DNA from 4 places in the Pedobacter sp. R-06 genome. Region 3 is predicted to be linked to each of the others. Evidence: riboswitches for the same ligand, from Rfam matches in the RefSeq annotation. Region 3 holds a riboswitch; each other region holds the start of a gene.
The links. Region 3 has a riboswitch for S-adenosylmethionine ahead of ACN9MR_RS09360 (O-acetylhomoserine aminocarboxypropyltransferase/cysteine synthase family protein). Riboswitches for the same ligand answer to the same signal wherever they lie in the genome.
Positions count from the first base shown of each region.

Region 1: it holds a riboswitch for S-adenosylmethionine, as region 3 does, so the genes downstream of both, ACN9MR_RS11675 (SusC/RagA family TonB-linked outer membrane protein) here and ACN9MR_RS09360 (O-acetylhomoserine aminocarboxypropyltransferase/cysteine synthase family protein) in region 3, are expected to answer to the same signal.
Region 2: it holds a riboswitch for S-adenosylmethionine, as region 3 does, so the genes downstream of both, ACN9MR_RS06290 (transferrin receptor-like dimerization domain-containing protein) here and ACN9MR_RS09360 (O-acetylhomoserine aminocarboxypropyltransferase/cysteine synthase family protein) in region 3, are expected to answer to the same signal.
Region 4: it holds a riboswitch for S-adenosylmethionine, as region 3 does, so the genes downstream of both, metH (methionine synthase) here and ACN9MR_RS09360 (O-acetylhomoserine aminocarboxypropyltransferase/cysteine synthase family protein) in region 3, are expected to answer to the same signal.

Region 1 is NZ_CP183977.1:2,850,643-2,858,406, forward strand. Features, by position in the region: gene ACN9MR_RS11670 (SusD/RagB family nutrient-binding outer membrane lipoprotein) at 1-641, opposite strand, end outside; gene ACN9MR_RS11675 (SusC/RagA family TonB-linked outer membrane protein) at 652-3,819, opposite strand; SAM riboswitch class I at 4,140-4,246, opposite strand; gene ACN9MR_RS11680 (TlpA disulfide reductase family protein) at 4,383-5,654, shown strand; gene ACN9MR_RS11685 (trypsin-like peptidase domain-containing protein) at 6,699-7,764, opposite strand, start outside.
Region 2 is NZ_CP183977.1:1,484,178-1,491,941, reverse strand. Features, by position in the region: gene ACN9MR_RS06300 (hypothetical protein) at 1-1,211, opposite strand, end outside; gene ACN9MR_RS06295 (SusC/RagA family TonB-linked outer membrane protein) at 1,222-4,233, opposite strand; gene ACN9MR_RS06290 (transferrin receptor-like dimerization domain-containing protein) at 4,251-6,473, opposite strand; SAM riboswitch class I at 6,549-6,653, opposite strand; gene ACN9MR_RS06285 (hypothetical protein) at 6,919-7,764, opposite strand, start outside.
Region 3 is NZ_CP183977.1:2,269,109-2,276,872, forward strand. Features, by position in the region: gene ACN9MR_RS09355 (homoserine O-acetyltransferase family protein) at 13-1,110, opposite strand; gene ACN9MR_RS09360 (O-acetylhomoserine aminocarboxypropyltransferase/cysteine synthase family protein) at 1,155-2,486, opposite strand; SAM riboswitch class I at 2,751-2,861, opposite strand; gene ACN9MR_RS09365 (hypothetical protein) at 3,070-4,086, shown strand; gene ACN9MR_RS09370 (trans-sulfuration enzyme family protein) at 4,133-5,248, opposite strand; gene ACN9MR_RS09375 (hypothetical protein) at 5,371-5,865, shown strand; gene mqnE (aminofutalosine synthase MqnE) at 6,273-7,466, shown strand; gene ACN9MR_RS09385 (histidine phosphatase family protein) at 7,573-7,764, shown strand, end outside.
Region 4 is NZ_CP183977.1:6,242,568-6,250,331, forward strand. Features, by position in the region: gene ACN9MR_RS25470 (short chain dehydrogenase) at 101-697, opposite strand; gene ACN9MR_RS25475 (histidine decarboxylase) at 907-2,040, opposite strand; gene ACN9MR_RS25480 (S41 family peptidase) at 2,192-3,799, opposite strand; gene murQ (N-acetylmuramic acid 6-phosphate etherase) at 3,990-4,793, shown strand; gene ACN9MR_RS25490 (hypothetical protein) at 4,886-5,452, shown strand; gene ACN9MR_RS25495 (Bax inhibitor-1/YccA family protein) at 5,491-6,246, shown strand; SAM riboswitch class I at 6,360-6,464, shown strand; gene metH (methionine synthase) at 6,656-7,764, shown strand, end outside.

The DNA of each region.
Region 1 (7,764 bases), 580 kb from region 3:
GCAATGCGTAAAGCGATGCGAAGGCGTAAAGAATTGGCAAACTTTTTCCATAAAGCAATATTACCGCTATAAATAACATCTCCACCTATAACTTTTCCTGAAGCTGGATCTAAAGTTGCCTGAGCAGTCTTTAAATCGTTAAGAATACCATAATAAACATCCTTTTGTTTATCGTAAACCGGCGTAACAAACTGTTTAATTTTTCCAGCCTGTGAATATGGTATATCCCCATAAGCGTCGGTAAGTAACAAAAATACCCACGACCTTAACACAAGTGCAACTCCTTTATAGTTTGGATTGCCTTGTGCATCGCCCAATTCGATAATTTTATTAAAGCCAGCAATACTTTGTGCGTAGCCAGTAGACCATAAAGCCGTAAAGCTACTGTTCGAAAAGATAAACCGATCTTCTTCTGTATATTGAACTTTAGCCCAATGTTGTGCAAAAAGCAAGCTCGAGTTCATATTATTGGTTACCCCCCAATACGTATCGGCTGTAGTTTTAGTGGTGCCCGTAAGTAAATAATCAGGTTGTGGAATTTCTGGAGCATTCGGATTAATATTTACCTCATCGAGCTCTTTATTGCAAGATGAAAATGCAATTGCCAGAATGGCCAGTATATATAGTTTTTTATTTTTCATGATGGTCAGATTAAAATTTAACATTCAGGTTGATACCGTAACTGCGTGTGCTCGGGTTAGAAAGACTTTCCAACCCCTGTCCGTTGCCAGTATTAAAGGCTACTTCCGGATCAATATCTACCGTATTGCGGTGAATAATCCAAAGGTTACGGCCAACAAGTGATACAGAAACCCCTTGCAAACTTAGCGGACGAATCCATTTTGCTGGCAAATTGTAACTAAGCTTAACTTCACGAAGCTTAACATAAGAGGCATCGAATATATTTGCTTCATCGATATTCCTGAACGATTTATAATATTGTTGGGCAGGTAACACTTTCTCATTGCGTTTACCATCAGCCGTTACACCATCAAAAATAATCCCGTCATCATAAACCGTTGCACCTGCCGGAGCAGCTCCGTTTACCCTTACGGTTCCATTTTCCTTTTTATTATCTGGATAATAGTAAGAAATACCTCCGTATTCTGCTGCTCTCCCTGGCAGTGTAGAGGCTAAAACTCCGGTATAAGTACCTGTTGCATAAGTACCGTTGTAAATAGAACCACCAATACTCGCATCAACCAATACACCTAAACTGATGCCTTTATACGTGAAGGTATTGTACACCCCGCCAATCCAATCTGGTGTATATTTTCCCAATACCTGCTTGGTTGGGTTTGTTGCTGGTGCACCTGTGGCATTTACAATAATATTTCCATTGCCATCCCTTAAAAATGCTGTTCCGAAAAGCGATCCATAAGGTTGTCCAACGGTAGCAATTACCTGCGCTGAATTGGTAGCGACAATGTAATTCGTTAATAATTTCTCCGCATCGAGTTCAATTACCCTACTCCTGTTTGCAGCGAAATTGAAATCAATATCCCAGGTAAACTGTTTTTTAATTGGCGTAATACCCAACTGTGCTTCTATGCCTTTGTTGTTGATTTTTCCAGCATTAAGCAGTTTTGAGCTAAATCCGGTACTTTGACTTACATCGGCTGCCAAAATCTGATTGTAACTATTGGTATTGTATGCACTTAAATCGAAACGTAACCTTTTGTTAAAGAAAACAGCCTCAACACCCAGTTCTGTTGAAGTGGTAGTTTCTGGTTTAAGGTTAGGATTAAGATCGATATTACTTGTGGTAAGTTGAGGGTTTGCGTTAAACGGCGCACTAAACGCATAAGTATTGATCAAACGATAAGGATCTGCATCTTTACCTACTTTAGACCAGCCTCCGCGTATTTTTAAATAGTTAAGGGCTTCGCTTTTAATATCGAACGCCTCGGTTGCTACAAAACTTCCATTAAATGATGGATAAAAATAAGACCTGTTCTGTGCAGGCAAGGTTGAAGACCAATCGTTACGGGCCGTGATGTTGGCAAACAGGTAATTTCTAAAGCCAATCTGACCAGATGCATAAACACTATAAGATTTTAACTTCGATAAATTATTAGAAGAAACCAATGGATCGCGGGAGTTTTTAAGGGTATAAAGTCCTGCAATGGCTAGCTTAGGTGCACTTTGATCATTCTGTTCTATATATTGCCTGCGAATGTTACCACCACCCAATAATTCGAGGCTAAAATCATCATTTAACTGTTTGTTAAAATTTAAGGTAGCGTCGGTATTGTTCTCATTTACTGTAAAAGCACTTTCCGTATACGACCCGAAAGGTGTTCCGTTTGTGCCATAAGCAATCCTCACTTTGCGCCTATCGTTATAATAGTCTGTTCCTGATCTGAAATTGAAATCAAGTCCATCAATTATTTTATAATTTAGTGCTAAACTTCCAATAATACGGTTACGGTTTTGCGATACGGTATTTTCGTAAGCTACCCAATAAGGATTGCTGTAATAGCTGTTGTTCCAGTTAAACGTTTTTCCATTTTCATCCAAATAATCTTTCAATTGGTTGATATCAACCTGACGGCCGAACCAGGTAAACTGTAACATGGTACTGGTTGATCTCGAACCGCCCGTTCCAGGCAAATTATCAGAATTAAGTTTGCTGTAATTTGCATTGGCAGTTAAGGTTAATTTCGGTGTTATTTTTAATGATGTATTCAGCACAAACGAGTTTTTGCCCTGACCAGAGTTAGGTACGATCCCCACCTGTTTCAGATTATTGTATGAAATCCGGTAATCGTATTTTTCACCGGCATCTGCAACCGATACCCCATTATTTAATGAATATCCGGTCTGGAAGAAATCGCGCACATTGTCGGGATGCGCCACAAATGGAACGGCTACTCCCTTCGAATAAAATTGCGGAATTAATCTACCATCCAATTTAGGCCCCCAGCTTTCATCTACTCCATCGTTAATGCCTTTACCTGCACCATCTACATAGCTAAATTTGCCTTCCGACCCCTGACCGAAGGCATTTTGATACACAGGCAGCGTAAGCAAAGTTTCTAAAACCGCGTTTGAGTTGATGGCAATGCCTAATCCTTTTTTCGATTTACCTGTTTTGGTTTTAATGAGGATAACCCCTGCTGCAGCCCTCGAACCGTATAGTGCAGCGGCATTTGGTCCTTTTAACACACTCATCGATTCTATATCTTCGGGATTAATATCCGAAATGGTATTGGCATAATCTCTCGCCCCTGCCGAATTTAACTGAGAATTATCTACCGGAATCCCGTCAACCACAAATAATGGCTGGTTATTTCCGGCAATAGATGTTTCCCCCCTGATGACCACACGCGAAGAACCCATGCTCCCCTGGCTATTGGTTACCCTAACACCGGCTATTTTTCCGGCCAGTGCATTTACGAGGTTGGATTCTTTAGCTTCGGCTAAATCCTGTCCTTTTAATTCCTGAACAGCATAACCAAGCGATTTCTTCTGTCTTGAAATACCCAATGCCGTAACCACCACCTCATCAAGCGCATTATCGCTTGACTGAAGAATGATCGAAATGGGGCCAGCATTTTTATTGATCTGTATTTCCTGGCTCTTAAAACCGATATAAGAAAATACCAAGGTGCCCTTATCTGGTGCATGAATAGAAAAAGCTCCTTTTGCATCAGAAATGGTGGCTTGTTTGGTTTCTTTTATTAAAACGGAAACACCAGGGAGTGTTTCACCATCTGCCGATTTCACCGTTCCGGTAACCGTTACATCCTGAGCAGAAAGCTTTTGCGCCAGGAACAGCAGCAAGATAAACGTTATTGATTTTAAATTTTTAAACATATTGTGTAGTTAATTAGTTAAAAAGGGATAATATTTTTGGGCAAAACAATTCCACTACGACTAAAACGTATTTGTTTTTAAAAATAAAAAGGAATGGTTAGCCTAAAGAAGCCTGTTAAAATGGAGCGGTTTTAACAGGGCATACGCATTCGGAAGTATGCATTAAAGTTTGTATTAATGGCTTTTAGCTCGTCTGTTTTTTTCATTTGAATAATTTTCTTTAACCATATTTACTTTTCAAGCATGCGTCGGGGCAAAAAAAAAGCACCCCATAAATCAGAAGTGCTCCATATATTCTTATAAGGATAACGCAAACAACTGACTTAACTACCCCAGATTCATCTGAGATGGAATTAGCACCATTTCTAAAAATTAGATGGTTGCTAAGGCTTCACAGGGCCATTCCCTCCGCCTTTCTTGATAAGTATTTTAAAATAACTGCTGCAAAGGTATAACTTATTCCATTTATCCTATAGTTTTTATAGATTTTTATTGAAATATTTTTTCTTTGCCAATAACATCCATATCTTTGTCTACCAATTTAGTCGTCAATACACATCCCAATGAAACTAAAATCCCTTTTAACAGCCATATTGGCCATATCAACAACTTTTATCTATGCTCAGGAACATCCTGTCTTCGCCAATAAGCAAGCAGCAAAGGTTCAAGAGAAAAAACAAAAAACCTTTGTCGCCCTCGGTAGCTGGCGTGGAATAGCTAAGGTAAAGGAAGGATTAGAGATCCCTTTTAACTTCGAAATCAGCGAAAAAAGTGGTCAGCAGAAATTATATTTCCGTAATGCTGAAGAAAGTTTCGAAGGTGGTCTTGTAAAACAAACAGCCGATTCGCTTTTCGTAAAACTGGATCAGTTTGATAATGAACTTGCATTTGCGATAGATGGTGACCAATTAACAGGTACATTAAGGAAACAAGATAAAGCGGGCAAACCTTTGGTAATTATTGCCGAACGAAAAAATTACCGCTTTAAAACGGCAGACAAACCTGCAACTGCTGATTATTCTGGCACTTATGATGTAGTTTTTAAATCGCCAAATGGTAAGGAAGAAAAGACAGTAGGTTTATTTAAGCAAACTGGTAACAAACTTACTGGCACTTTTCTACGTGTAACGGGCGATTCGCGTTATCTGGAAGGTGTAGTAGAAGGAAATGAATTTCAACTTTCGAGCTTTATTGGCTCCTCTCCTTCCTATTACAAAGGAACTTTCCAGACTGATGGCTCTTTAACGGGCGAAATTTTAGGTGCAAGGGGAAGCCAGCCTTTTACCGGAACTAAAAATAAAGATGCTGCCCTGCCTGATCCTTATAAACTTACCTACCTGAAAAAAGGATACAAAACGCTTGATTTTAGCTTTCCTGATATAAACGGCAAAAAGATTTCGTTAAAGGATGAAAAATATAAAAACAAGGTGGTGATTTTAACCATAACCGGAAGCTGGTGCCCAAATTGTGTTGATGAAGCTACTTTTATTGCGCCCTGGTACAAAGAAAACAAGAAACGTGGTGTAGAAATTATTGCTTTGCATTACGAGCGCTCAACCGAACCCGAATATGCAAAAAAGGTGATTACACGTTTCCGCGAACGTTTTGGAATAGATTACGATCAGGTTATTGCAGGTACAGCCGATAAACAGGTTGTATCTGAATCGTTGCCTGCACTCGATTCTTTTTTATCTTTTCCAACCACAATAATCATAGATAAACAGGGCAATGTGGCACAGATCCATACTGGTTTTAATGGCCCGGCCACTGGCAAATTTTATGATGAATTTGTGAAAGAATTTAATACAGAGATTGATACCTTGCTGAAGAAATAGTTTTTCTTGTTGGTTATTCTTAAGCTAATCGTCACCCTGAATTCATTTCAGGGTTCTGTATCAAAAAACCTCAAAAAGATGTGTCCACACAACAGGACTCTTCGGTCGGGGAAGCAATCTTAATGTTAAAGCGTAGGTCGGTGAGACACCGACCAATAGAATAAAAAACTTTAATAGTAGCACAAGCAAGCCGCTCCAAATAATAATGCAGGTATAGTTTTTGTAAAGCAGGTGCAGTGCTTTTTTGTTTGGGCAGTCCTTCTTTCCGCTTCTATCTTTTTGTGAATGAATTATATAAACAATTGGTCTTGCAACAAAAAGGATAGCCGCTGCAATATGGTTTATTTAACAAAGGTCTGTTCATTAAAACCACAAATATTCCTCGAAAGGAGATTTTTGCCCTTATTTTTTTGCAATGTCAGAGTTACTAGCCCCGGGCGTAGCGGCATCCCCAAAGCGCAGCGAAGGGATACAGCGAAGCACGGGAACAAACTTTAATAGTAGCACAGGCAAGCCGCTCCAAATAATAAATATAATGCATAATGTATCGTTTTTGTAAAGCAGGTGCAGTGCTTTTCGGTTTGGGCAGTCCTTCTTTCCGCTTCTATCTTTTTGTGAATGAATTATATAAACAATTAGTCCTGCAACAAAAAGGATAGCCGCTGCAATAAGGTTTATTTAACAAAGGTCTGTTCATTAAAACCACAAATATTCCTCGAAAGGAGATTTTTGCCCTTATTTTTTTGCAATGTCAGAGTTACTAGCCCCGGGCGTAGCGGCATCCCCAAAGCGCAGCAAAGGGATACAGCGAAGCACGGGAACAAACTTTAATCGTAGCACAAGCAAGCCGCTCCAAATAATAAATATAATGCATAATGTATCGTTTTTGTAAAGCAGGTGCAGTGCTTTTCGGTTTGGGCAGTCCTTATCAGTCGGTGTCTCACCGACCGAAATATATTCCAGGCAATAAATTTACGCATTGGTCGGTGAGACACCGATTAATAGAACTTCTGCGATTTCTGTGTTTCCGTGGCGAAAACTAAGCTACTGAATAGTCTTCAAAACAAATTCTATTATCGTTTTCTTTGGAACCACTACCGTGGTTGTTCTGCTAAATCTGGCAATGTTAATCCCATAAAAACGACCTTGCCAATCGAAAACAGGTGAACCGCTGGCATTGGCTTTAATGGCCGCATCGTGTGTAAAAACAGCATTGAAACCATCTCTCCGCTCCGACTTTCCACCTTCAAATTTCTCTGCCGGATGATTAGTAACCGATTGCCCCCGCCCCTCCAGTTTAAAAGTTTTCTTCATTTTTCCGGCAGCATTTTCCCATTCAAAAGTAACGTCGTCATCTGCCCAATACTTCAGCATTTCTGGGGCAAATTCACTTGCCTTTTCAATAGTTCTTCCATTAATACTAATCAATTCATCGCCAACTTTAATACCCGCTTTTTCTGCCGGACTTCCTTCTTTAATTAACGAGAACTGAACAGGGCTGGAATTGTATACCACCATTGCTCCCAAATAAGGTTGACTGTTAATTTTCGGCAAGTTAAATAGCGTACTGCCTAAAATACTGCGCATCACTTTGCCAGCAGGATCAATGCTATAAAGAAGTTTACCCATTTCTATTTTAACGCTGTCGCTATCAGAAATATTTAAATCAATCCCACCGGTTATTTGCTGTTCAAGTTCAAATAAAACCAGGTCGCTTTCCTGATTTTTTCCAATTAACTTAATTGGCACTGCAAATCCATTAATATCACATTGTGCTTGTTCGCCAACCATAGTGTTTTTACTCAATAGAAACTGTTTTTTAGCTCCATTTGCGATGTTAACATTCAACAAAGTGGCGTAAATATCCTGGGTTTTTCCTTTTACCCTACTTTTAATGGAAAAGCAGCTGTTTTTAATCGTTGGTATATTAAAATCAGGGTGTAAAGCCTTTTGTTTGCTTTCTTTTTGCAATAGTAAAGACAAGGGATCTGTTTTCACACTATCTTGTTTTTCAGGAAAAGCCGTATAAAGCATTTCACTGTTCAAGGCTGTCCAATAACGGCGGTAAAGGTCGACTGGAATTTCGAAATTCATTTCCTCTGAAACATCA
Region 2 (7,764 bases), 780 kb from region 3:
TTTAGTATGGCAGCTGCGCCAGCGTAATCCTTCAGCCAAAATTTGGATTCAGCCTTTAGTAACCTGATCTCCTCGGCCAGGAAATAAGGATTAACTGCACCTGGTGAGTTTAGCGTGTTGGCTGTATTATACCATCTTTTTCGGTACCAATTGGTAAAAAGTCCACGTCCACGCGATTCGATAAATATTCCAAAACTTGTAGTGTATCCAAAATAACCATCGAAACGTTTATCGTTGCTGCTAATGTTGGGTAATATTCCGGTTAAGGGGTAAAACTTAGGGGTATTTCCGGTTTTATCGGCCAAATAGGCGATTTTAAGATCTGGTGGCAACCAACCAGAACCATCTGAGTTACGTTGCAATAAATTGGTCAATAACTGATTATAATAACCTCCTGTTACCGTAGTGATTACAAAATCGGTGGTAAATCCTTTTTCGGCATAAGCCAAAACTTTGCTCCATTGTACATCGCCAATTTTTTCTGCTTCGGTTTTATCACGGGCCTCAGAAGATAAAATCCTTGCAGCCATCGAATTGGCCAGTTTAATAAAATCTGCTTTACTGAATGTTTTTCCACTGAGGAAATCAAATTTAAACTGTGTATTCGCTTCAGCCAGCGCTATAGATTTGTCAATCAGCTTAATTCCGTTCGCAATTAAGGCCTTGTACGAATCCGGGAAATCTTTCGTGCTCAAGTTCACGTCATCCACAATAATGCCGCGGTCGAAAATAACACCAAGATAGCCCTGGGCTATACCTTTGGCATAATAGGCGGCTATAAGGCAATCCTGCGTTCTATCTGCCCCCTGTGTATCGTAAATCTTTTTACCCTGCTTTTCAATAATATCTAACGCCAGGGTAGCATCTAAATTGGCCTGATAAAAGTTATTGTAAAAAGTATTCCAGGTAACTGCGCCACGGTAAGAAGTGTTGTTGTTGAGCCTTAAGCGTGGTTCATTCGCAAAATCCCACCAGGAAGAGTTCCCATTGGTATTGGTGGTTTGATCGGCTAAAAGGCTAAAATGTGTACCCGATGCACTTGTTGAAGTGCTAAAAACAGTTTGTACACTACTTGTGGTTAACTTCAGCCCCAAATCTTTGATCTGTTCGATAGCTTCCTGATTGGTAAGCGTTGTTGGGTTATCAAAATCTGTTTTTTTGCAGGCGCTAAGGCTTAAGGCAATAAGTGATATGTAGAATATATTTTTCATTTTCTGTTCGTTAAAAGTTTAGCGTAAGTTTTGCGCTGTAAATGCGGTAGTTTGGATAATCGTAAAAATCCTGATTGCCCTCTGGCGTTACTCCGGTAAAGGATGTCCAGGTGTATAGGTTACGGCCAACAAGCGCTAAGCGGGCATTACTTAAAACACGGTTTATTCCTATGGCTTTTAGCGGCAACTTATAGCTTAACGAAAGTTCTCTTAACGAAACATAACTGCTGTTCTGCAACCAGTAATCGGTGGTTTGCTGGGCATTAAAAACTGCTGTAGTAAAAGCTAGTGGCAAACCTGCCTGCGCAGCCTGATCAGAAAATGGGGAACGGTATTGATAGGTAAGGTACTGCTGCGTTTCATTATATTTCTGTCCACCTTGTTTCCAATCCAAAACAGCATAAAGAGACAATGGGCCGATATTGAAAGTATTTGAAAAACCGACAATAAAATCGGGCTGTGCATCTCCGATAATCTTCGAATTACCAGTAGCTGCATTTTGGTATAACAAAGGCGTTTCGGCTGCAGTACCTTGCTGGCTTTTCAAAACCACAAAACCCAATTGGTTAACAGCAAAATCGCTCAGCTTGTAAATTCCACCTGCTGCATTGGTTACCAGCCCCTGTGCATTGGTTTCCAATTGATCGAGACCTGTTAGCACACTATAACCATAAAAGGCAAAAGGACTAACCCCAGGTGCTTTTCTAAAATCGCCATCTGTAAACTCAGGCACGTCGCCCAAAGAGGTAATCTTACTTCTAATCCTGCTAAAGGTAATTCCGGTATTCCAGGTAAAGGCATTTTTGGTGATCACATTGCCATTGATTTCGAGTTCGAGCGAGTTCGATTTTACAGCGCCCAAATTCCCGTAAATTCTTGCCGAGCCTGTAGTTGGTGGAAAAGCCGGAACGAGGATAAAATCGTTTATACTTTTCGAAAAAGCATAATTGGCCTGAACATTAATCCGTTTAAACAACTGGGCATCAATACCAAATTCAAGCTCAGAGGTGATAGCCCTTTTAAGATCTGTATTTTCACGTTGATTATAGCTTACGCCGCCCGAACTGGATAAGGAAACCTGACTATCCTTAGCGCCAAATGGAGGTAAACTTCCCGCCTTACCATAGGCCACCCTCAATTTTAATTCGTTAATGACACCTAATTTAACATCTTCTGTTAAGCGATATGCCGTAGATACCCTTGGGAAAAATGCTGTTCCAACATCAGCACCAAACCTGGAACTGTTATCCAATCTGCCCAGCACATCCACGAAAATCTTTTCTTTCCATGCGGTTTTTAGGTTTAAAAAGTAGCCATAGTTAACCGTTTGTTCCCAGGTAGAGCCAATACTTCTACTATCGGCAGATGCAGCTCCTAAACTCTTAACAGGTGCACTCAGGTTATAGCCAGAGCCGGATAATGAGGTAATCCTGTTTTCTTCGTATACCGCCTTTAGCGTTGCCCCGAAATCGAAATCGTTGAATTTATTGTTATAGTTTAGCTGCGCCTGACCATTTTTAGAAGTGGTTTTTGATGTCAGTTCGCCATAATAACCATTGTTACGGGTAATGTCGGCAGAGATCGTTTGAAAGCCAATCGGATAATAATCCGTTTCATTGTAATTTTCATTCTGTATTGAAGTGTACACCTCCGCATTCAACTTATCGGTAAACTGGTATTTCACTTTTATTCCGGCAAGCAAATTATCACTGTTGTTTTCATATTCACGGTAACTCAGCTGGTAAAAAGGATTGTTCACATTGAAGTTCTGAATATCAAAACCATAGGGTTTAAAAGCATATTTCCCGGAAGCATCGCGTTCCTGCAGATTGATGAAAGGTTCGTAAAGTGAAGTAGCATACAACAATGAACCGCTACCGCTTGATGAGATGGATGAAGAAGGCGTTTTGTTGTTAAAGTATTGCAGGCTTAGGTTAATTTCTAAGTTTTTATCCGGTTTATAACCAAAATTAAATAGGGCCGTTTGTCTTTTATCGGCTCCTACAGGTTCTGCAACCCCACCTTTATATTGGTTTTGAAAAGAGGCATACAACGTATATTTATCACCTGCAGTTGATGCAGAAACAAAATTTGTAAAATAAGGGTTGTGGTTTAACATATTCGCCACATTATCGTATACATTTGGGTATGGGTGAAGGTTAAGGGAATAACCGTTAGCTTGTACATCGATTGTCCTGGCGTTGCCATTAAGCACAAACGAGCCATCGGCATTAACCTTAAAATGGTGGAACTGAGCGGTTGGCGGCGTATTTTGCACATTGCTTAAGCCAAATTCATTGTCTACAATAATATTTACCTTTCCGGTACCTTTTCCTTTTTTGGTGAGCACCTGGATAATTCCGCCTTCACCCCTGGTACCATAAAGGGCTGAAGCCGCTGCGCCTTTAACCACTTCAATCGATTCTATATCCTGCGGATTTAAGTCAGACAGGTTTAATGCTGTTACAAAACCATCCACCACCAAAAGCGGTGCAATATTGCCCGATACCGATTTAGCGCCACGCAGATAAACCGTTGCCCCCGAATTGCCAGAAGATTGGCTGATCTGGATTCCTGCGACTTTTCCTCTTAAAGTTTGAGAGGCATCTGTTGCCGGAACGGTATTGATCTGATCGTTATTCACTTTTGTTAAGGCAAAGGTGAGTTTTTTACGACTGGTACCTTCTGCAACGCCCGTAACCACCACATCAGATAAAAGATGGATATCTTCTTTTAATTCCACATTAATCTCCGATCGGTTATTGATGGCCACAACCTGCTCTAAATAACCCTGAAAATGGATGATGATACTATCAGCTTTTTGAGATAAGTTTAAATTAAATTCTCCTTTACCATTGGTACTGGTGCCGATTTTGGTACCTTTTAATTTTATGGTAGCGCCAATAAGTGGCTGCTTATCTTTACTGTCGGTAATCTTACCGCGAATGGTATTTTGGGCAAAAGCCTGCAAACTGCTAAGCAAAACAAAGCAGACTATTAACTGGGTAAAAAATAGTTTCATGTTTAGGGATTAATAAATTAAGGATGACTGGTTTGGCTGAGAAATTGAGTAAGTTTTAAGATGGAGGCTGTTAACACGAGAATCTGTTCCTGTACTTCTTTTGCATGATACTGCTCAATGGCTTCTCTCACACCAGGAAGGGTTTTAACGCCATAACCGGTATATAGACCGGGGGCATAAATACTATGTCTATACCACGGTCGCCCGGGTAAACCTGCTTGTAGAAGCAATTGTTTTTCAGCCTGAAAAAGTAAGTTATTCAGTTGATCAGCTTTAGTATCTGAAGCGAGTGCAGCAGTTACGGTATGATTAAGTTTTGATGAGGCTGTTTTTAAACTATCTACAGCCAAATTCAGCGCTTTAAAATCAAACTCGGGTAATTCAACCTGTACCGGAGGGTTTTTTAAGTTTTCTTTGGGGTCATTTGCAAGTTGATAAGCACCGTTTGAAATGAGTTTATTCTGGCTTTGCGCACCTTCCCTGAGCTGCTTTGCCAATGTACTTACTTCAGTAACGTAAGTCGCTATTTTAGCCTGAAGATTAGAAAAGTCGAACGGAAGTACATCCGCATTGGCTAAACGCAATACTGCTCTTCCGGCCGTTTGAGATAAAGCCAATCCGTATTCAAAACCCGGATCTTTAAACTTTACAAAATTATCGTAAGTGTCGAAATTGGTATGGTACTCCCCTCCTTCATCCTCACCACCAAAACCAAGGCTTAAAGTAGGGATACCGAGGTGCTGTAAAAATGCAGAATAATCAGATCCTGTACCTAGCGCACCCAGATCGAGCGTTTGGCTGTCCTGTATCTTCTTACGTTCGGTAAGCGAGCCTGTAGAAATGGCTTTATTGGCTTTCCAGCGTTCAAAAATATTAGAACCCACCTGAGGATCTTTTACATCTTTTGAAATTTCAGAAACAAAATTTTCTAAAGCATGGGAACCACCTGCTTCTAAAAAGCCACGGCCATTACCATCCGAATTGATGTAGGCAACTGCTTTACTGTTTAACTCTGCCGCATGGTCTTCTACCCATTCTGTTGAACCTAAAAGGGATTGTTCTTCTCCATCCCAGGCAATATAAACAAGTGTGCGTTTAGGTTTTATACCTGCCCTTGCCAATTTTCCGATAGATTTTGCTTCTTCTAATAAAGAGGCTAATCCACTTACCGGATCTGCAGCGCCATTTACCCAGGCATCGTGGTGATTACCGCGTATAATCCACTGATCTTTAAATCTACTTCCTTCCAGTTTTGCTACAACATTATAAGCCGGCACAATATCCCAGTTAAAAGCAAGGTTTAAACGCACTAACGTACTTCCATCTCCAATGTGATAGGTAACGGGCAAGCCGCCGCTCCAATCGGTAGGTACCACCTGACCTTTAAGTGCAGCAAGCAGTGGCAAAGCATCATGATAACTGATGGGCTGAACCGGAATTTTAAGAATCGTTTTGGCATCTGCCCGCTCCAACCTTTTGGCATCCTTTGTAGAACCGATTCCAGGCGTCAATGGATCACCAGGGTAAATTACCATATCCATTACCGATCCCCGTTGAACAGCAAATTCTGGCTTGTAGGCGCCCTGTGGGTATACATCGCCTTTCACAAAACCATCATCTTTTGGATCTGAATAAATGATACAGCCCACTGCACCATGTTCGTAAGCTATTTTAGGTTTAGTGCCCCGCCACGACCTGCCATATTTTGCAATGACAATCTTGCCTTTTACGCTGATGCCTAAACGCTCCAACTTTTCATAATCAGCTGGCAGACCATAATTCACAAAAACAAGGCCTGCACTTACATCACCATCGGCACTCCAGGCATTGTAAGGAGGCAATTGCCCTTGCTGTGCGGTTGCTGAATCTTCCTTAACAGCCTTTTCTTCAAGCGATGCGCTGTATTTGTTGCTCCCTAAAAGTTCTACCGATCGGGTTTTAGGTGTTGGAAATAAGACATAATAAGTCTCTATTTCTGCATCCCAGCCATAGCTTTTAAACTTTTTCAGTACAGATTCTGCTACCGTTTTACTGCCCTTCGCGCCCAAGTGATGGGGAGTGGCAGAAAGCTCTTTTATGGTCGCCCCTATATTTTCTTTATTAAGTCCAGCATCAAATTTCTGCTCAATATCACGCTGTATCGGAATGTTCTGAATTTTAAATCCACTCAGTTTCTCCTGCGCCAATAAAGGAAGCCAGAGCAATTGAATAGCCGTGAAAAAGGTAAAAGTTTTCTTCATTTTCTGATTTTTTAGGGGTTCTTTACCAGAAAAACTTTGAGCGACCTCAAAATTAGCATGCGGATGCGCATAACCAACTTATCTTCTCCACCCTTGGGTAGAAAGGAATTAGCACCTTTTACAAGTGTATAGGTTGCTCAGACGTCTTAGGGCCCTTCCCTCAGTCTTTCTGGATAAGTATTATATAATGACGCAAAACTAAAAATAATAATCTAGTATTCCTATAGGAATTATATTATTTATTTCGGTTGTGTAGTTGATAGTCCCACTTTCTGAGAAGCAGAATTGGATCCAATGGTCGTTTTCGCATAGCGAAACCGAAATGGAGATGTTCTAACAGCCTTAAAATCAGAGATTATATTTAGTATTTTGATGTGTTTTTTAAAGTGGATGGAGGATTAACAGATTAAACGCTGGAAAGTGTAGATACTATGCTTACAGCAACCTATTTGATCAAATAGAGCTTTTGATCATTATTTGTAAACAAAGCGTATTGTAGGTTATCATTTGTGTAATACATATACGCATTGATAGGCTCAACAGGCTGTACCTTGTTTTTAGAAAGCGTACCAATATTTTTCCCATCAATTTCTACGGATGAAGTGTGCGATTCTTCATCGAGGTACATAAACTCTTTCAACTTCAGGGTATCATTTTTAAAAATCACATTGGTAAAAAGGTATCCCGGATACAGCATCTTGGTGAAACCGGGGGCATTCCCTCCCCCACCAGAAAAGCGAACCTTTTCCAATTTTAACCTTTGAAAATATTGGTACCTGATGTTCGCTGTTCTGATCATCTCTCCATCAGGGCCGTTTTGCTTAGCTGTCTGCTTGAAAAGATTGTTCCATAACATTTCCTGCAGGTAAGACATTGAAAAATATTTATGTATATCTTCAGTAGTGTAAAACTGAAAGCATTCATCACAGATAATATAGGTGACAATAGCATAGGTGAACACCCCCTGCATAGTTTGCGGTCCATCTCCAACCTTTTTTTGGGGAAGAGGACTATTAAAGTTATAATCCACATAAACAGCTTTGGATTGTTTGGCGATATTGGCCAGTTGTTTATGTTGCTTCTCGCCATCCCAATCAAAACCGGAATTTTGTGCAATAATTCTGATCGGCGTTTTAGCGCCATTAAAACTCCACCTATAATATTGGTGTGCCTGCTTATCTACGATAAAACCCTTTAAAAATACAATATCCTCCGGTCTGGACATTAACTTTAGCGTATCGGCAACATTCCCGTCAGCACTGATTTTAATGAAAGAATTTTCTCTTTCTCC
Region 3 (7,764 bases):
CCTTCTACCTCCCTAAGCAGTATGCTGCAATTTGATTATTTTTTTATTCCGGCTTTCCTTAATAAAGTTTCCGATCACGTTAGTCAGGGCATCTGTTTCGATTAAAAATCCATCGTGACCATAATCTGAATGTAAGGCGCTAAATTCTGCTCCTGGGATATGATCGGCCAGGTATTTTTGCTCCGATAAAGGAAACAAAACATCATTTTCTATTCCGATTACCAGAGTATTTGCTGTAATTAGGCTTAGTGCATCAGCAATGCTTTTGCGGTTACGGCCCACATTGTGACTGTCCATTGCTTTGGTTAAATAATAATAACTGTAAGCGTTAAAACGGTTGATCAGTTTTTCTCCCTGATAATTCTGATAAGAAGATGACCTGAAATTGTCTGTCTTATCATTTACACTTTCTACCTGTGTACTGCCGTAAGCACTGTAGGTTCTATAACTTAAAAGTGCAATACTACGGGCTGTTTTTAAACCTTTACTGCCACCGTTTGGTTGGTTGGCATAAAAAGTTCTATCGGTAGTAATGGCCAAACGCTGACTTTCGTTAAAAGCTATTCCCCATGGAGAATGTGCTGCATTGGTGGCAATCAAGATCAGGTTTTCGATTTTATTCGGCTCCGAAATACTCCATTCAACAGCTTGTTGCCCACCTAAAGAACCGCCTATTAATAATTTAATATAATCAATACCTAAATGCGCAGCCAATAATTGGTGTGCCGATACTAAATCGCGGATGGTAAACTGCGGAAATGAAAGGTAATAAGGTAAACCTGTTACCGGATTGGTACTCAATGGGTTTGTGCTGCCGTAATGCGAGCCTAAAACATTAGCGCAAACAACATAATGCTCTTCCGGATTGAATAAAGCATTTTCACCGAACAAACCTTCCCACCATTCAAAAACATCAGCATTGGCGGTAAGTGCATGGCAAACCCAAATCACATTGTCTTTATTTGCATTTAATTTGCCATAAGTTTGATAAGCAATTTGCAGGTTACGGATCTTCTTTCCGCTCTCTAATTTAAACTGTTTGTTATAGCTATATGTTGACGCAAAATTCCCCGAAGTGGATTTTACATTGTCGTTTTTACTGTTATGCATCTTGTAATGTTGTTGTTGTTAAAAAGCCCCTAAGGGGTTTGGGTTTAGGCTTGTAAATGCTCTGCCGGAACTGTAGCATTGATGGTTGCAAATGCCTGTTCGAAATCGGCTTTAATATCATCAATATGCTCAATGCCTACCGAAACCCTCAGTGCATTCGGTTTTACCCCTGCAGCTAACTGTTCTGTTTCGCTTAATTGCTGGTGTGTTGTGGCAGATGGCTGAATGATCAGCGTTTTTGCATCACCCACATTGGCCAGGTGGGATACCAGTTTTAAGTTATCGATTACCTGTGTTGCATTTTCTTTGCTTCCGGTTAATTCGAAAGATAAAACTGCACCAAAGCCATTACTTAAATATTTTTTGGCCAGGTTATTATATTTACTGCTGGCTAAGCCTGGGTACTGAACTTCTTTAACTAATGGATGGTTTTCTAACCAGGTTGCTAATTCTAATGCATTATCTACATGGCGTTGAACGCGGAGCGATAAAGTTTCTAATCCTTGTAATAAAAGAAAAGAATTGAAAGGCGATAGGGCAGGTCCCAGATCTCTTAATCCTTCCACACGGGCACGGATGATAAACTGGATGTTGCCAAATGGTCCGCCGATACCAAAAACATCGCTGAAAACCAAACCATGATAACCTTCTGAGGGCTCAGAGAATTGGGGGAATTTTCCATTGCCCCAGTTGTAATTTCCGCCGTCAACTATAACACCGCCAATACTTGTTCCATGCCCGCCGATCCATTTCGTTGCAGATTCTACAACAATATTGGCGCCATGTTCCAATGGTTTAAACAAATAACCTCCTGCACCAAAAGTATTGTCAACCACTAAAGGTAGATCGTATTTTTTTGCAATTGCGGCAATTTTTTCGAAATCAGGTACACTAAATGCCGGGTTGCCAATGGTTTCGAGATAGATTGCTTTGGTTTTATCAGTAATTTTGCTTTCAAATTCTTCAGGTACATCTGGATTTGCAAAATCGACATGAATACCCAAGCGCTTAAAAGCTACTTTGAATTGATTATAGGTTCCTCCGTAAATGTGAGATGAAGAAACGATGCTATCCCCAGCCTCCAATATATTATTTAACGCTATAAATTGAGCGGCTTGTCCCGATGCCACCGCCAAAGCAGCTACACCACCCTCTAAAGCTGCAATACGTTTTTCGAAAACATCATTGGTAGGATTCATAATCCTGGTGTAGATATTGCCAAACTCTTTTAGTGCAAATAAATTAGCCCCATGTTCGGCATTTTTAAATCCATAAGAAGTGGTTTGATAAATAGGAACAGCTCTTGATCCTGTTGTTGGATCTATTTCCTGGCCAGCGTGTAATTGTAAAGTTTCAAATTTATATGATGTTGACATAATTTCTATTTTTTTTAGTTGATGTGATTAGATAGCAGAAATTAGGATAATCCTAAAACCTAGCAGGGCGTATCCCGATTTCCCGGGACCTTCCAATTTGAAAGAAACAAAAAAGGAAGATTTTTAAATTACTGTATGCAACAGCACATACAAGTAAACGCACGCATATCGCAACAAATAAAAGAAATAGAAGCTTGTCCTACCTGCTTAAGGTTTGCACTGGGTTCGCTTAGCGATTGAAGATTTAATGTTTTCATCAGTTCTAATTTATATCTCCAAATAACACCATGTTATCCGGTCAGGAATTGGCACCTTCTCTTTCTGAGGGTTGCCAGTGGGTCATCGAGCCAGTCTCTCGCCACTTCTTTATAAATCAACCCGTGAAGATTGACTTTTATTTAGCTATCTGCCAAATAATATTCCAAATGTCTGAATTTAATTTTAATCCACAAAATAAAATTTTGAAATTACGTTAACTCATTGAAAATGAATTCTGTATTTTTATGGTGCGATGACAATCTGAAATTTTAATACTGAATTAACGCTTAAAATTCTAAGTTTGTGATACCTATCTAAATTAATTATGATGAGAAATGCAAAATCCCTATGTTTAGGCCTGTTATTTACTATAGCTTGTTTAAATAATGTAAACGCTCAATTCGGAGGCTTAAAAGATAAATTACTAAAAGTAGGCACTGCTCAGGGTGCTAAAGCATTAGGTGTAGACAAGTTTTTAAAGCAACCTGCTGCCATTACCACTAATTTTGAAGACGTAAACAGAGAAGGCGAAAAACTGCCTGATTTTATTAATTCATTAAATTTAAAAGCCCAGCCATTGTATTTACTGCCTAAAAATCCAGAGGGTGGTTTTGTGCTTTGCGAGGGGCTTTACGAAATGACCAATAAAAGCTATTGTTTAAAAGCAGGAACTTTCGCGCCGTCAAAAGGTGATGGTTACATGTTTGCTCCGGTTTTAGGCCCGAAGGAAGAAATTGTGGTTTCTATACTCAAAAGTGCAGAGAAACATCCTGATGTAGACCAGCACGATATTCAGGCTTTACTCTGGACAATCATTGCAAGAACAAAATTTGCCGATTTTAACGGACAGGTTAAAGTAACGGCCATTAAATTGTTAACACCGAAACAACTTACTCAATTGGAAGGTGGTGCTTTAGGTGTTCTGCCTTTCGATGTAATGGAGAAGGCTAAAGATCAGTTACCATCAGGGGTGAGGGCTGTTTTTGAAGCAGAAAATAATATCCGTCAACTAGTGTCGTCCGGAAATTATACTTATGCCGACATGGAGAAATATGCTATTATAGCGGGCATGGCACCACCAAGAAGCGATGTGCCAAGTGGTATCTGGACTAAACACCCTGACGGTTATTATGTGCGTTATTTTCCTTCTGGTTATTCGATTACCAGGGTGCAGGTTTATGTACCAAAAGAATTATTGGCCGGCGGTACAAAATTAATATACGATGCTGCAGGCGACATTGCCTGCCCGGCTAATACGGGATCGCAACGTTTGGCGCAGACAAATGAGCCACTGGAGGCAAATTATTCGTTGAAGTTGACCACGATTTGTAATCCTAAATAAGATATATAATCCTATAAGGTTTTAAAAACCTTATAGGATTTCTTCTTTACCCCAGCGCCTGCGCTAAATCGGCAATAATATCGTCTACATGCTCCAAGCCTACAGAAATACGGAGTAAATTTTTTGGCGTTTTACTATCAGGGCCTTCCACCGAATAACGGTGCTCAATTAAACTTTCTACACCTCCTAAACTCGTCGCTTGCGCAAATAACTGAACCTTATTTGCCACTTTGTGAGCTGCTTCAACATCTCCTTTAACCAGGAACGACATCATTCCACCAAAATCTTTCATTTGTTTCTTTGCAATTTCATGCTGTGGGTGACTTTCCAAACCTGGATAAAAAACAGCTTCAACATTTGGATGTCCGTTTAAATAGTCAGCTATAATTTTTCCGTTTTCGCAGTGACCTTTCATGCGGTAAGCCAGTGTTTTAATGCTTCTGGTTAGTAGAAAACAATCAAAGGGAGAAGGAACAGATCCACCAGTTTGTTGAATATTTTTGATTTTCTCCCACAACTCATCTTTTTTTGCTGTTACTAAAATCCCGCCGAGCACATCACTATGACCGCCCAGGTATTTGGTACTGCTATGCATTACAATATCAGCACCTAACAAAATCGGATTTTGTAAAATAGGCGAAGCAAAGGTACTGTCGCAGGCCATTGTAATGTTTTTGGTTTTAGCTATTTTGGCAATTTCTTCGATATCGGTAACCTTTAATAGTGGGTTAGATGGGGTTTCCGTCCAGATCAATCTGGTGTTAGGTTTAATGCTCGATTGTATCAGGTTTAAATCAGTCTGATCAATAAAATCAAATTCCAGACTATCGTTAAAGATTGTAAGTAATTGCTTTTTAATACCCCAATACATATCATCAGGAGCAATAATGTGGCTACCAGGTTTCAAGGCCTGGAACAAAACCATACCACAGGTATTGCCCGAAGAAAAAGCAGCAGCATCTTCGCCATATTCTAATTTGGCTACAGTGTTTTCTAAAGCAGACCGGTTTGGATTGCTTACCCTGCTATACATGTGCCCTCCCGGATAACCTCCATCTTCGTCGCGAAAAAAAGTTGTAGATAGGTTAATAGGCAGGGTAACATCGCCGGTAGTGCTTTTTACAAGATTAGAAGCGTGAATAGCAAGGGTTTCGGGTTTCATGATAATTGATTTTGATCGAAGTGATATTGGTATGCAATTTAATAATTTGGTGCTAATTTAAGGTTCGTAATGGTTTTGGCAAGATTTATGTAACAAGTTTGACGAAATTAAATTAAACAAAAATGAAAAGATTATTTATAGCTATCGCAATAGCATGTTCTACTTTAGTAATGTTACAAAGTTGTAATACTGCAAAAAGAGTAACTGCAGGTGTAACAGGTAGCAGAGGTACAGTTGTTCGCGAATGGGTAGTGAGTAATGTAGCTTTAGAAGGACTGCCTGATGGCGCTGTTCAAGGTTTATTTGGAGAGAAATCTTACAAATGTTTCCAGGGAAGTACATGGAACTTAACCAATAGCGGTAATGGTTCTTACACTTTACCTGCATCAAGTGCCTGTGGTTCGGTAATGCAGACTATTTTCTGGTCGGCAGCACCTAAAGATCAAACCTTCCAGTTTAAGAAAATATTTGAAGGTGATAAAGCTAAAAACGTAACAGAAGGTTACCGTTTAATATTAACTGATCTTTCTAGCACACAAATGATTTTGAAATCGCCAATCGAATTTGGTGGCAAAACGGCTAACATCGTTTTAACGTTTGTACCTGCAGCAAGATAGTTAGATAAAAATATCAACCTGTGAAAAACATTTAAAGCACTTCTGAAAAGAGGTGCTTTTTTTGTAACCATACTAACTTGTTTAATTCTATATAGTCGTCATTCGGGCGGAGCGCAGTCGAGAATCACGAAATGCTCAGCGAAGCTAAATCTATAAAGATAGATCTCTCCATTCCACTGCGTTCCAGTCGAGATGACGATTTTCGTCGTAGTTTTTTCTTGATATGTTACTCTGAGCGGAGTCGAAGAGTTAATAGCGTTCTACCTCATATAAAAAGCCTAATCTGTGTTTATCTGTCCCTGATCTGTGGTTAATTACAGCGATTGCTATCTTAAAATCGATGTTGTTACAAGAAAATGATTTTCAAATCGGCTCATTATTGTATTTTTGTTCAAAATAAATTAGGAATGAATACAACTGAGCAAGTTGAAAAAATATTAGCTGATACCAATTTATCAACTGAATTACAAAACATAGCACACAAAGTCCTTCACGGAGAACGCATTACCTTTGATGAAGGCGTTTACCTGTACGAACATGCAGAACTGGGTTATCTTGGTATTCTGGCAAATTTTATCCGCGAACAGAAACACGGTGATAAAACTTATTTCAATCGGAATTTCCATTTAGAACCGACCAATCTTTGCGTTTACGACTGCAAATTTTGCTCGTACTCCCGTTTAATCAAACAAAAAGAAGAAGGCTGGGCCTTAACGATGGAGCAGATGCTCGATATCGTTAAAAAATATGATGGCGAACCTGTAACCGAAGTGCATATTGTAGGTGGGGTACTTCCGCAATACGATGTGGCCTTTTATTCTGCTTTATTTACTGCTATTAAACAGCATCGTCCTGATTTGCATGTAAAGGCATTAACGCCTGTGGAGTATCATTATATCTTTAAGAAAGCCAAAATCGATTATGCAACAGGTATGCGTTTGATGAAAGAAGCCGGATTAGAATCGATACCAGGTGGAGGGGCAGAGATTTTTCACCCTGAAATCAGAGAACAGATTGCTAAAGATAAATGTACCGGCCAGCAATGGTTGGATATACATGAAGAATGGCACAAACTTGGTATGCGTAGTAATGCCACTATGCTTTATGGTCATATCGAAAAATATTGGCATCGGGTAGATCATATGGAGAAATTACGTGAATTGCAGGATCGCACAGGTGGTTTCCAGACTTTTATTCCACTAAAATTCAGAAATCAACATAATCAGATGAGTAATGTGCCTGAATCTTCAGTGATTGAAGACCTAAGGAATTACGCCATCGCCCGTATTTATATGGATAACTTCGATCATATTAAAGCCTATTGGGCAATGATCAGTCGCGAAACAGCTCAGTTATCCTTAAATTATGGCGTTGATGATATTGACGGTACCCTGGATGATACCACCAAAATATATTCAATGGCCGGTGCTGAGGAACAAACACCTGCAATGAGTACCAAAGAACTGGTGAATCTGATTAAACAAGTGGGTAGAAAAGCAATAGAACGCGATACATTATATAACGTGGTTACCGATTTCGAACATGTAGTTTTCGAAGAAGAAAAGAAACCTCAATATTATAAGCTACCGGTAGTAAATTAGGATTATTATGATGATGGGATTTTAAGATCTTTTCGCAAAGTCCAAAAAAAATAATAAATAAGAAAGATTAATCCTGCAATCTTATAACCCTAAAAATCCAATTTAAATGGTCAAAGAAATATACATCATACGCCACGGCGAAACGGAACTTAACAGACAAGGCATAGTACAGGGCAGAGGTATAAATTCTGACTTAAATGATTTAGGCAGGGCACAGGCAGAAGCGTTTTATCAAACCTATAAAAATGTCCCTTTTGATAAGATTTACACGTCGGATTTAAAACGTACCTGGCAAACT
Region 4 (7,764 bases), 2.7 Mb from region 3:
GTTTGTTAGATAGACTAATATAAAGCTTTGGGTTTTGAATAACCAAAATTTTAGAACAAGCTTTTGTTAAAAAACAATGCCTTAAAAGTGTTGGGCGTAATTAATAAACTTTTATTACCTGTCCTGTTACAATGCCCAGCACACTTTTCTCGTAAGCTTTAACCACTTTCTCCATGGTAACCGGAATTTCGCCAGGAAAAGAATCGAAATAAGCAGGCGAATCTTCAACCACGTTGGGGCTGATGGCGTTTATGCGAACCCCATTTTCGAGTTCTGGAGCAGCAGCGATAACAAAAGAATTTAATCCTCCATTTACTGCGCTTAGTGCAGCACCAGCAGCAACAGGATGATCAGCCAATATGCCTGAAGTTAAGGTAAATGAGCCACCTTTATTAATATAATGCTGACCGATAAGCACAAGGTTAACCTGACCCAATAGTTTATCCAGCAAACCACTCTTAAATACTTCACCCGTCATCTGGCTTACTGGTACAAAAGGGCCTTTTCCGCTGGTACTGATCAGTGCATCGAAAGCACCAATCTGCTCGAACATGGCTTTAATCGATGCTTCATTAGTAATATCTACCTGAACATCACCTTTGGTATTTCCTACCCGGATGATCTCATGTTTTTGTGCAAAAGCTTCAGCTACTTTTTTGCCCAATGTGCCTGTCGCGCCTACAATTATTATTTTCATATAGTATTATGTTTAACATAAAAAGTCCATATAATCTACCGCAAATTTCGCAGAAAAACGCTGATTTGTGATTTCACTTTGCGTTAATCTGTGTGATCAGCAGGAAATTGATAGCTATATTACAATTAACTGATCACTAGGTGTATTTAACATGTAAATACTATTTAGCATCGTTATTAACATCCTAGTCATTAAAATGTTTGCATGCATCAATCCTGCAACACAATTTCAGCTTCAAGGTCAGTAATCAAAAGATCAATATGCGCTTGCGTTACGTTAGGCATGCAGATGATATGCGAATTTCCCTGCTCTGCTGCCAGTTGCCATTTTTTACGGATTGTTGCCGATGGCGTAGGGAAATTTACGGTTATGGCATTTGCATTTCGCCATGCAGCAATGCCCAGCGCTTTAAGTTTTTGTTCGGTATAAGCTGCCGTTGCTAAACTGTGCAAGGCCCTGTTTTTTAAACCTGTTATACCCAAACGTTTAATGGTGTGCCATAAAAATAAGGGGCTATGGCCATTTCTAGATCCGGTAATGGTGGTATCAACACTTCCGATGTAAGCCACCGAACGGGCAATCCGATCACGGTTCGATTTTTTGGCAACTACTACGCCGCAAGGCATCGGGGAACCAAAAAACTTATGACCGCTAATGGCAATGCTGTCTGCACCATCTTCAAAATCGAATGCTGGTCTGGGTTCAATTAATGCGCTATACGTGCCAGAAAGTGCCGCATCAGCGTGAATATAATAATGTTGGATAGCCAACTTTTTTAAGATGCTTTTAATTTTGGCCACATCGTCACGTGCTTCGGTCATGGTGGTGCCAATATTGGCCATTATGATAACAGGCATGTGGCGGTTCATCCTAATCGTGTGTTCAAGGTCTTCGTAATCGATTTCTCCATTTTCCTGGGTGCGGATAACGATATTCGACATATTGAGTAAGTGCAGGTTCTTTTGCACGCTATAATGTGTAGCTTCAGAGTAATAAACCATTCCTTTTGGATGTAATTCGCGGGCAAGGTATAAACCATAAAGATTTCCTTCTGAGCCACCATTGGTAACATAACCCCACCAGTTATCTGCAGGCGCACGGAAAAGTTCGGCAAAAAATTGGACTACTTCTTTTTCGAGTTCACGCGAGCCTACACCGTAGGTCGAAGTAACGAAAGGATCGCCCAGGTTGTTCATCGGATATTTTAAAAAATCAGAAAGTGCCTGATAATCGAAGTCTTTTGAAACGGGATAGCCTAAAAATAGATCGGTCTGTTTCTTAACATACTCTAGCAGATCATCCAATACCTGTTGATCCTTTTCTTTTAATTTGCTCGCTTCCATAAAGATATGATTTGCGAGCAAAATTAGCAAAACAAAATATAGTATTATGGTTTGTTTTTAATTAAGAATATTATATTGTTGTGTTTTGTTTTTGTGAAATTAAAATTCTTTTCAGCGTTTAGATTTATCTGTCTTGAAATATAAAATATGGCTATTGAAGGTTAAGTAAAGCTTGCCTTACGGCGTTGTCGGTTTGGTTTGCAGCCTTATAATAACCTACATCGCCCAAATAATAACGGCAGAGCAAAGCTTTTAAATCATTCAGGATCACATTTTTCGAATTATACAATTGAAAACGATCTATAGCTACATTTTTGCGTTGAAGAAATCCGATAAAATCCTTAAAATCGTTATCATTTATAGTAAAGATATTGATATTCTGTTCTACAAAACTAGCACTGTATTTATTGGTAAGCACATTAAATACATAATCAGAAAGTACTTTTTTGCTCACTAAATTGCTGTAAAATTTATTGTAGCCGCTAGTGTCCAATTTTACAAAAACATCTGGCTGGATACCGCCCAAAGGTTTTGTTTTTTTTGTCGGCTGAAAATTTACACCTTCAGTTTTCTCAATAGAATCTTGAAAAGAAGTACGGTCGCCGGTAAGCTCGCCGTCCATCATACGTTCGTCTAATTCATGTTTGTAGGCGTCGTAACCTTTTTTGTACGATTTTTGGATACTGCGACCAGATGGTGTATAATATCTTGCGATGGTTAAGTTCAATGCAGAGCCATCGCCAAAAGCAAATTGCTCTTGTACCAATCCTTTTCCAAAGGAGCGGCGGCCAACAATAATTCCGCGTCCCAGATCCTGGATGGCTCCAGCTACAATTTCGCTTGCTGAAGCAGTATTTTCATTAATCAGGATGGCCAGTTTGCCATTTTGAAAAGCGCCGGTGCCTGTAGAAAAATAATCGGTACGTGGTTCATGTTTACCCTGTGTATACACAATGAGTTTATTTTCTGCCAGAAACTGATCGGCCAAACCTGTAGCTGCCGTAAAATAGCCCCCTCCATTGTCGCGAAGATCAAGAATCAGCTTTTTCATGCCCCTTGCTTTCAGGTTATTGGCTGCAACAGAGAAATCGTTATCGGTATTCGCACCAAACTTACTGATCCGCACATAACCTGTTTCGTTATTGATCATATAAGCGGCATCAATACTGCTGATGTTTACTTTGCCTCGTGTAACCATAATGCGGTTACTTTGCGGTGCGCCTGGATGTAAAAGTACCACACTAACACCTGTTCCTGATCTGCCTTTAAAGCGACCGGTAAGTTGTTCTTTTGGTAAGTTTCTTCCACTTACAACTGCCGTATCGATACTCAGAATTTTATCGCCTAATTTTATACCCGCCTGGTAGGCAGGGCCATCTTTAACCACCCCGGTAACCATCATCGTATCGTTGAGCATATAATATTCTATGCCCACACCCTCAAAGTTCCCTTCCAGGTTATCGGTCATATCCTGTGCATCGGTTGGCGGCAGGTAAACACTATGTGGATCGAGTTGATGCAAAACACTATCTATGGGTAAGTTTTGAAGCGAATCGGTATTGATGTCATCAACATAATTACCGTTGATGATGTGTAAGATCTCATTTAACTTCTCATCGCTGTTATTGGCGAGTTGAGCGCTCTTTTTAACACCAAAGCCTTGATCTTTAATGAATTTTATGCCCAAAAACATACCCACTATTAAAATTACAGAATAGCTTGCAGCGATCAGTACGTTATTTCGGGTATTTTTTTTCATCAGCGTTACTGCAAATTTATGAAAATTAGCGAGTTGATATATTTTTTAACTGCATTTTCATGTCTTTTGTTTATAATATTTAACATTAATTAACGCAATGGAGTAATAGGTTGAAATTTATGACAGATATTTTTGGGTTTTTAGGGTAGTTTTTAGAAAGAATTTACCGAATTTTATCAAAATTAAATTTATGAATAGAGTTACCGAGCAAGAATCTAACTATGACCACATCGATCAGATGTCGGTGTTAGAGGTTTTGCAGGGCATTAATAACGAAGATAAGACTGTAGCATTTGCAGTTGAAAAATGTTTGCCTCAGATCGAAAAATTAACATCGGCAGTAGCCGATCGAATGAAAAAAGGTGGTCGTCTTTTTTATATAGGTGCAGGCACAAGTGGCCGTTTAGGTGTAGTAGACGCATCAGAATGCCCACCTACATATGGCGTTCCTTTTGATTGGGTTGTAGGAATTATTGCCGGTGGAGACACAGCGATTAGAAGAGCGGTAGAATTTGCTGAAGATGACGCCGAACAAGCCTGGAAAGATCTTCAGGAATTTGAGATTAATGAAAAAGATTGTTTGGTCGGCCTTGCGGCATCAGGCACTACGCCATATGTAATTGGCGGATTAAACACGGCACGTAAGCATGGTATTTTAACGGGTTGTATCGTTTGTAATACCGGCGGACCTATTGCTGCAGAATCGGATTTTCCGGTTGAAGTGGTGGTTGGCCCTGAGTTTGTAACCGGCTCTACCCGCATGAAATCTGGTACGGCGCAAAAAATGGTGTTAAATATGTTAAGCACTACCGTTATGGTTCAGTTGGGGCGTGTAGTAGGCAATAAAATGGTCGATATGCAGTTAACCAATCATAAACTTGTAGACCGTGGTACACAAATGGTGGCTGATGAACTAAATATAGGTTACGATGAAGCTGCTGAGTTGTTAACCCGTTATGGAAGTGTGCGAAAAGCAGTTGAAGCAGGACACTAAGAAATGAGTGAAGGATAGAATGAGTGAATGTAAGACTAGCATTAATCATTCTCTCATTCAAAATTCAATCCTTCAATAATTAAGAAAAAAGTATGCACGAAATTGAGCCTTATTACCAGTGGAGAGATGATTATATTTCGGCAGAAGATGAGCGTTCGCCATTTTACAATACCGAATATTCAGAACTTTACTTCGATAAGCAGATTTACAATTTTTTACTGCACCCACAATGGGACGAATTTGGTTCGAATACCCTATACATGAAGGTTTTATACGCCGATTATGATCGCAGTTATGCCATTATTGAATTTATAGGAGAGTGGAACGATGCCATTAACAACGACATTATGCTGCTGAAACGCGATATTTTAGAGCTGATGATGGATGAAGGCATTACTAAATTTATACTGATCGGTGAAAATGTACTGAATTTTCATGCCTCTGATGACAGTTATTACGAAGAGTGGTTTCAGGAAGTAGAGGATGGCTGGATTGTTGGGGTGAATTTTCAGGAACACGTAATCACTGAATTTCGCGATAATAACATCGATTATTACATTAACTTTGGTGGTGCATTTGACAATCTGCCATGGCGTACATTAAAACCGTTGCAGTTCTATAAAAAAGTTGAAGAACTGCTGACAAAAAGATTAAACTAAATATTTATTTTTATATAGTTAAATACACAAAATTTAAAATGGAACAACAAAATTATCAATATCAGGATAACAGTGTTTTTGTACAGGAAAAATCTGTTTCTAAAAAATTCTTTGCAAACGTTTTCTTATGGATGTTCGTGGCATTGAGTTTATCAACAGTAGCTGCCTATTTATTTGGCACCAATGAGCAGTTAATGCAATACCTTTTAAATATTAATCCAGCAACCGGTAAAGTGAGCATGTCAATTTTTGGTTACGTAGCCATGTTTGCACCACTTGGACTGGTTTTATTAATGGGATTCGGTTTAAGTAGATTATCATTACCTGCGTTAATTGGCGTTTTTGTACTTTATTCCGTATTAACTGGAGTTAGTTTAAGTTTTATCTTGTTAACTTATACTTCAGGTTCAGTAGTGAGCTGTTTTGCAGGAGCTGCCGGAATATTTGGAATTATGGCATTTATGGGCTACACAACCAATATCGATCTAAGTAAATTCGGGCCGATTTTAATGGTTGGGGTAATTGGTTTAGTGATTGCCAGTGTAATTAATATGTTTGTTCAAAGTGAGCAGTTCAGTTTATTTATGGCATTCATTGGTATTGCCATATTTACGGCATTAACGGCTTATGATGTGCAAAAAATTAAAAGAATTGGCGAAGGGATCGAAGCTAGCGGTGAACAGGTTCTTCAGATCGAATCTAAAAAAATGGCTATTGTAGCTGCATTGTCTCTATACTTAGATTTCTTAAATATATTCCTTTTCTTGCTTCGTATTTTCGGAAGCAGAAAGTAATCATTAACAGAACAATATTCTTAAGGCCGTGCAGAATTGCATGGCCTTTGTAATTTTATTTGGTTGCAAAGCGATAAATTTTGGAATTGATGTAGCTTTGTTGCATTTTTGTATGCTTATTAAGAAAGACGGAGGGATTAGACCCAACGAAGTCTTAGCAACCTGTAACCATACAAGGTGCTAAATTCTATTCTGCAAATAGCGGAAACAGATAAGTTTAGGATTACGATTCTCGTACCAACTTTTTCAATAGGCCTTTTAGAGACTTGAGACCATAGACTTGAGAAAATAGATTTGAGAAAATAGATTTGAGATTTGAGGCATAGCGTCTAACCCAATCTCATATCTTACAGCTCTTGTATCTAACAGTTCATATCTAACATCTCATATCTCAAATCTTACAACAAGAATGAGCATAAGAGAAGAATTAGAAAAACGTATTTTGGTGATTGATGGTGCAATGGGTACCATGATTCAACGATATACCTTAACCGAAGAAGATTTTAGAGGGGAGCGATTTAAAAACCATCCCTGTGATGTAAAAGGCAATAACGATCTGCTCAATATCACGCGTCCGGATATTATAAAAACGATACACCTGGAGTACCTGGCGGCTGGTGCCGATATTATCGAAACCAATACCTTCAGTACACAGCGCATTTCCATGGCCGATTACCAGATGGAAGACCTTTCTTACGAAATGAGTTTTGAAGGTGCACGTGTGGCAAAAGAAGCTGTAAATGAGTTCATGGCCGCAAATCCAGATCGTAAATGTTTTGTTGCCGGTGCTATTGGCCCAACCAACCGTACCCTTTCCATGTCGCCTAACGTAAACGACCCCGGTTTTAGGGCGGTTTATTTTGATGAGCTGGAAGCTGCTTATTACGAACAGGTACGCGGTTTGGTAGATGGTGGTTCTGATGTATTATTAATCGAAACTATTTTCGATACTTTAAATGCTAAAGTGGCTATTGTAGCCATTAAAAAATACGAAGAGGTAATTGGCCGTAAACTGGAGATTATGATTTCTGGTACCATTACCGATGCCTCCGGAAGAACGCTTTCAGGTCAAACTGCCGAAGCTTTCTTAAACTCGGTTATGCATGCAAAACCACTAAGTATTGGTTTTAACTGTGCATTGGGCGCTAAAGAAATGCGTCCGCATATTGAGGAGCTTGCTGCAAAAGCAGGTTGTTATGTTTCGGCCTATCCAAATGCGGGTTTGCCAAACGAATTTGGTGCTTATGATGAGCAGCCGCATGAAACGGCACATTTGGTTGACGATTTTATTGCTTCAGGTTTTGTGAATATTGTGGGTGGTTGCTGTGGTACCACGCCAGAACACATTGGCTGTATTGCTAAAAACGCAAGGAAAGCTGAACCCCGGAAAGTACCAGTGCTTGAGCCTTACATGCGTTTAAGCGGATTGGAGCCAGTAACCATCACTCCGGAAAGTATTTTTGTAAATATTGGTGAAAGGACGAATATTACCGGATCTCCTAAATTCTCCAAATTGAT